Kitasatospora sp. NBC_00315: one gene and its partner. The protein of the gene in region 1 interacts with the protein of each later gene in a pairwise test. Links are inferred from orthologs where the notes say so. Each region holds a gene or a part of one and is shown in the gene's direction. Other genes may lie near its edges. The genes, in order: OG823_RS26145 and OG823_RS31010.

The links.
Region 2: the proteins of OG823_RS26145 (region 1) and OG823_RS31010 interact in binary tests that used the Escherichia coli proteins (3 or more experiments, as listed by UniProt). The link is inferred for Kitasatospora sp. NBC_00315 from one-to-one orthologs.

Annotation. Positions count from the first base shown.
Region 1 is NZ_CP108025.1:6,266,769-6,269,866, reverse strand. Bases 14-2,797 are described here. They hold OG823_RS26145 (PaaI family thioesterase), read left to right. Parts: upstream 14-1,063; coding sequence 1,064-1,531; downstream 1,532-2,797. Other genes in these bases: OG823_RS26135 (branched-chain amino acid ABC transporter substrate-binding protein), read left to right, coding at 2,572-2,797; OG823_RS26140 (hypothetical protein), read left to right, coding at 1,652-2,284; polA (DNA polymerase I), read right to left, coding at 14-795. Also shown: more of polA, read right to left, coding at 1-13; more of OG823_RS26135, read left to right, coding at 2,798-3,098. UniProt on the Escherichia coli protein: Required for optimal enterobactin synthesis. Acts as a proofreading enzyme that prevents EntB misacylation by hydrolyzing the thioester bound existing between EntB and wrongly charged molecules.
Region 2 is NZ_CP108025.1:7,393,700-7,396,780, reverse strand. What follows is about bases 237-3,003. They hold OG823_RS31010 (isochorismatase family protein), read left to right. Parts: upstream 237-1,187; coding sequence 1,188-1,820; downstream 1,821-3,003. Other genes in these bases: OG823_RS31000 (GNAT family N-acetyltransferase), read left to right, coding at 2,746-3,003; OG823_RS31005 (ABC transporter ATP-binding protein), read left to right, coding at 1,946-2,737; OG823_RS31015 ((2,3-dihydroxybenzoyl)adenylate synthase), read left to right, coding at 237-1,059. Outside these bases: more of OG823_RS31015, read left to right, coding at 1-236; more of OG823_RS31000, read left to right, coding at 3,004-3,081. UniProt on the Escherichia coli protein: Involved in the biosynthesis of the siderophore enterobactin (enterochelin), which is a macrocyclic trimeric lactone of N-(2,3-dihydroxybenzoyl)-serine.

The DNA of each region.
Region 1 (3,098 bases):
GACCGCCTCACGGTCGAACGCGGCGCGCTGCAGGTCGGCGACGCCGAGCGGGAGTTCGACGTCGCGGACCAGCTCGGTGAGCACCCGGTTGCGCTTGACCGAGTCGAGGTGCTCGCGGAGCTTCTCGCCGATCTTGCCCTTGACCTGGTCCGCGTTGGCGACGAGTTCGTCGAAGGAGCCGAACTGGTTGACCCACTTCGCGGCCGTCTTCTCGCCGACCCCGGGGATGCCGGGGAGGTTGTCCGACGGATCGCCGCGCAGGGCGGCCAGATCCGGGTACTGGGCGGGGGTGACGCCGTACTTCTCGGCGACCTTCTCGGGCGTGTAGCGGGTGAGCTCGGAGACGCCCTTGGTGGGGTAGAGCACGGTGACCCGCTCGGTGACCAGCTGGAGCGAATCCCGGTCACCGGTGACGATGTCGACGTCGAAACCCTCGGCCGCGGCGGCGGTGGCGAGGGTGGCGATGATGTCGTCGGCCTCGAAGTTCTCCACCGTCATCCGGGGGACGTTCATCGCGTCGAGCAGTTCGCCGATCAGCCCGATCTGGCTCTTGAACTCGTCCGGCGTCTTGGCCCGGTTGGCCTTGTAGTCGGGGAACTCGGCCGAACGGAACGTCTTGCGGGAGAGGTCGAAGGCGACCGCGAGGTGGGTCGGCTGCTCGTCGCGCACCGTGTTGGCGAGCATCGAGGCGAAGCCGTACACCGCGTTGGTGGGCTGACCGGTGGAGGTGTTGAAGTTCTCCACGGGCAGCGCGTAGAAGGCCCGGTAGGCCATCGAATGCCCGTCGAGCAGCATCAGCCGGGGCCGGGGGCCGGTCCCGTCGCCACCCGTCGCGCCCTTGCCCGTACTCTGCGTAGCCACGTCAACGTCCCGTTCCTGCCGATTCCACTGCCGGTGACCGATCCTATGGCCCGCCGCCGACAACGGACGCGAGGACGGCGGCGGGCCCGGACGGCGGTGCGCCGCGCCACCGCCGGGCGCGGCCGCTACTCCCGGGTAGCGCGGTCGTACGATCACAGCAGCACGCTCATGAAGACGTGACCCCTGACCGGCAGGAGCTCCCATGACCGACGCGGCCCCCACCGACGCGGCCCCCGTCCTGGACGTCCCGCAGGACGTCCTGGACCACTTCGCCAAGCTCGGCGTCGACCCCTCCACCTTCTCCGGCGGCCATCTCGGCGACCGGCTCGGCATCAAGGTCGTCGAGGCCTCCGGGGACCGCGTGGTCGGCACCATGCCGGTGGAGGGCAACCAGCAGCCGTACGGCCTGCTGCACGGCGGCGCCTCGGCGGCGCTGGCCGAGACGCTCGGTTCGATCGGCGCGATGCTGCACGCCGGGCCCGGCCGCTACGCGGTCGGGGTGGACCTCAACGCCACCCACCACCGCTCGGCGACCTCGGGAACGGTCACCGGCGTGGCCACCGCGGTCTTCAAGGGCCGCACGGCCGCGACCTACGAGATCGCGATCACCGACGACACCGGACGGCGGATCACCAGCTGCCGGCTCACCTGCATGCTGCGCGACCTGTAGGACGGCTCCCGGCCCACCGGCCGCCGGACCAACGATCGTGCTCCGCCCCCTTGTTCGATCAAGGCGTTTGACAACTGTCCCCGCCGGGCAGGCCCTTGGTCCAGACGAGGGGGCGGCGGCATGTCCGGCACGGAGTGCGAGCACGGAGGGGCGCGACGTGCTGCCCGCCCGGCCGGCCCCGGGCCGACGGGGCGTCAACCCGCCCTGTTCGCGGCCTTTCCGGCGGCCGGTACGGGACACCGGGCGACCGGCTCCGGCCCACCGGCCGACGCACCGCCAACCCTGCTTCCGCACCCCGCGCGGGACGTCCGGTTCACGTACGTCGGCGCGGTCCGCGAGGCGACCGGGCCCGGCAGCGGCTCCACCCCGCGCACCCCGGCGGGAACCGGCACAGGCACCGGCACCGGCACCGGCACCGGCGGCCACCCGTACCGGATCACCGGCATCGGGCGGCCGCACGCCGCCCTCCCCGACGGGACGGCCGACCCTCCCGCGACCGCGGTGACACCGCGGCGGCCGGTGGAGCCGAAGACCCGGTACACGGCCGCCGACCGCGCGGCGGCGCCCGCGGATGCGGAACGTCCTTTCCTGGATGTAACGCTGCGTAACACGGACGCAATTCAGACCCCGCATCGAATCCCGGGCGAGGCGTATGCGCTCGATCCGTCGGCCGACCTGCGCCTTCCCCACCCTTCGTCCGGTATCCGGACACCTGTGTCCGGGTCCATCACGGCGGACGGTGATGACCGATAGTCGAACACACCAGTAGTCACCTGCGGTTCTGGGCCTTACATCGGAACCGGGGCGGGCCGCCCCCTGCGCAGCAACGGATCGATCGCGCCAGAACGGACCGGATTCTGAGACAGATGATCACTGTGCTCATAACAAGAGAATCACAGCCTGCCCGGACCCCTCCACGAGCCGCCCAACGGCATCTAGAGTCACGGCCAGTCACCGCGCCACCCAACTGGGCCCGGCTCAGCGCGCGACCCGGCACCCGCCACCTCTGGCGGGGCGCCTCCTGACCGAAGGAGTCCCTCGTGCGTCATCGTTCAGCGCTTGTCGTGAGCATCGCCGTCATCGGAGCGCTCAGCCTCTCCGCCTGCGGCGCCCGCGACGCGAAGAAGGGCGGCGACGCCGCAGGCGGGGGATCCACCACCGTCACCATCGGCGTGGACGCCCCCCTCACCGGAGACCTCTCCGCGCTCGGCCTCGGCATCAAGAACTCCGTCGACCTCGCCATCAAGCAGGCCAACGAGAAGAACGAGGTGCCCGGCGTCAAGTTCCAGATCAAGGCCCTGGACGACACCGCCAAGCCCGCTCCCGGCCAGCAGAACGCCACCCAGCTGGTTGCCGACAACAACGTGATCGGCGTCGTCGGCCCGCTGAACTCCAGCGTCGCCCAGTCGATGCAGCAGATCTTCAACGACGCCAACCTCGTCGAGATCTCCCCCGCCAACACCGGCGTCGCCCTCAGCCAGGGCGAGAAGTGGGCCACCGGCACCAAGGCCCGCCCCTTCAAGTCCTACTTCCGCACCGCCACCACCGACGCCGTGCAGGGCCCCTT
Region 2 (3,081 bases), 1.1 Mb from region 1 along the record:
GCCGCCGACCTGGCCTTCCTCCAGCTGTCCGGCGGAAGCACCGGCCTGCCGAAGCTGATCCCGCGCGCCCACGACGACTACCTCTACAGCGTCCGGGAGTCGGCGCGGATCTGCGAACTCTCCCCCGCGACGGTCTACCTGTGCGCGCTGCCGGCCGCGCACAACTTCCCGCTCAGCTCACCCGGCACCCTGGGCACCCTGTATGCCGGCGGACGGGTCGTGCTCGCCCCGGATCCGAGCCCCGGGACGGCCTTCCGGCTGATCGCCCGGGAGCGGGTCACCCTCACCGGTCTCGTACCGCCGCTCGCGCTGGCCTGGGCGGACGCCGCGCCGAACAGTGAACTGGACCTGTCCAGCCTGGAGTTGCTCCAGGTCGGCGGCGCCAAGCTCAGCGCGGAGGCCGCCCGCAGGATCGGCCCGGCGCTGGACTGCCGGCTCCAGCAGGTGTTCGGCATGGCCGAGGGACTGGTCAACTACACGCGCCCGGACGACCCGGAGGAGACCGTGCTGACCACCCAGGGCCGGCCGATCTCCCCCGACGACGAGGTCCGCGTGGTCGACGAGGAGGACAACGACCTGCCGGACGGCGGAACCGGCCACCTGCTCACCCGGGGGCCCTACACCATCCGCGGGTACTGGAACGCGCCGGAGCACAACCGGCTGGCCTTCACCCCGGACGGCTTCTACCGCACCGGGGACGTCGTGCGCCGCACCCCGACCGGGCACCTGGTGGTCGAGGGCCGGGCCAAGGACCAGATCAACCGCGGCGGCGAGAAGGTGGCCGCCGAGGAGGTCGAGAACGTCCTGCTGGCCCACCCCGCCGTGCACGACGTGGCCGTCGTCGCCACCCCCGACCCGTACCTGGGCGAGCGCAGCTGCGCGTACGTGATCCTGCGGCCGCAGGCCCCGCGTCCGCGCCCGGTCGAGCTCAGGGCCTTCGTCCGGACCGCCGGGCTCGCCGACTACAAGGTGCCCGACCGGATCGAGTTCGTCTCCGCCTTCCCCCGTACCGGCATCGGCAAGGTCAGCAAGAAGGACCTGCGCTCCACCGCCGACTGAGCCGCAGCCGACCGGCCCTGCCGCCGGGGGCTCCCGTCGCTCCCCGGACGGGAACCACCGTCGGCGCCCCAGCAGTGCACCGCCCGCCACCGGTTCGCCCCCGGCCGCCCGAAGGACTCCACACCGCCATGGCCCTGCCCCGCATCGCCCCGTACCCGCTGCCCGGCCCCGAACGGTTCCCCGAACCGCGCGTGCCCTGGCAGGTCGACCCGGCCCGCGCCGTGCTGCTCGTCCACGACCTGCAGAACTACTTCCTGGACGCGTTCGCTCCCGACGCCCCGCCGCTGGCCCCCGCGCTGGCCAACACCGCCCGGCTGCTGGCCTGGGCCCGCCCGGCCGGCGTACCGGTGGTCTACTCGCACCAGCGCGGCGGCCAGAGCCCCGAGGAGCGCGGGCTGCAACAGGACTTCTGGGGCCCCGGCCTGCCGGACGACGACCACGCCCGGGGCGTCCCCGCCGTGGTGGCCCCGGCCGACGGGGACGTCATGCTGACCAAGTGGAAGTACAGCGCGTTCGTCCGCACCGACCTGGCGGAGCAGCTGGCGGCGGCCGGGCGCGACCAGCTGGTGCTGGTCGGCGTCTACGCGCACATCGGCGTCCTGATGACGGCCTGCGACGCCTGGAGCCGGGACGTCCAGGCCTTCGTGGTCGGCGACGCGGTCGCGGACTTCTCCGAGCAGCGGCACCTGGAGGCCCTGGAGTGGGCCGCCGGCAAGTGCGCGGTCGTGGTCGGCACGGACCGGCTGCTGGAGGGCCGGTGAGTGCCGCCCGGCCGACCCGGCCCTCGCCGTCGCCCGACCGGCCGACCGATTCAACGGCCGGTGCCACGGCCGGTGTTACGACCGGCGCCGCGAGCAGAGCCACGGGCGGCGCCACGACCGACCGGCTGACCGCCGAGGGCGTCGCGCTGCGCTACGGCGACCGGGCGATCACCACGGATCTCTCCGTCGGCATCCCCGACGGGTCGTTCACCGTCATCGTCGGCCCCAACGCCTGCGGGAAGTCCACCCTGCTGCGCGCCTTCGCCCGGCTGCTCAGGCCCGCCGCCGGCCGGGTGCTGCTGGACGGCGAGCAGATCAGCGGCCTTCCCGCCAGGGAACTGGCCCGCCGGCTCGGCCTGCTGCCGCAGAGCTCGGCCGCACCGGACGGCATCACCGTCGCGGACCTGGTCGCCCGGGGCCGTTACCCGCACCAGGGCCTGCTGCGCCAGTGGTCCCGCGAGGACGAGCGGGTGGTCGCCGAGTCGATGGCCGCCACCGACGTGGAGGAGCTGGCCGAGCGGTACGTGGACGAGCTCTCGGGCGGGCAGCGCCAGCGGGTCTGGCTGGCCATGGCGATCGCCCAGCAGACCCCGCTGCTGCTGCTCGACGAACCCACCACCTTCCTGGACATCGCGCACCAGGTCGAGGTGTTGGACCTCTGCGCACGCCTGCACGAGGAGCAGGGCCGCACCCTGGTGGCCGTCCTGCACGACCTCAACCAGGCCGCCCGGTACGCCACCCACCTGATCGCGATGCGCGACGGCGCGGTGGTCGCCGAGGGAGCGCCGGCCGAGATCGTCACCGCCGAACTGGTCGAGCGGGTCTTCGACCTTCCCTGCCAGGTGATCGAGGATCCGCAGACCGGCACTCCGCTGGTGGTCCCGATGGCGCCCGCGCGACGGGCCGTGAGCGCGTGAGGCGGAGCGTGGCGCAGGCTCCCCTCCGTCCGGCGACCGCCACCACCGCGCCGGTCCGCCTCGCGACCCTCGGCACGGCGCCCGTCCGGCCCGCGACCGGGGCGGACGCGGCGGCGCTGCACGCACTGTCCGAGCCGTTCATGCGCTCCGGTGAACTGCGGGTGCGCACGGCCGCCGACTACCGGGCCGCGGTCGGCCAGTTCCTCCTCGTCCCCGGTCCGCCGTCGGCCGGTCCCGACGGGTGCGTCGCCCTGCGCCGGCTGCCGGCGGAGCCCGGCCATCCCGCGGCCGGGCTGCTGCACAACCTCTGCGTACGCCCGGAGCGGCAGGGGACGGGCCTCGGC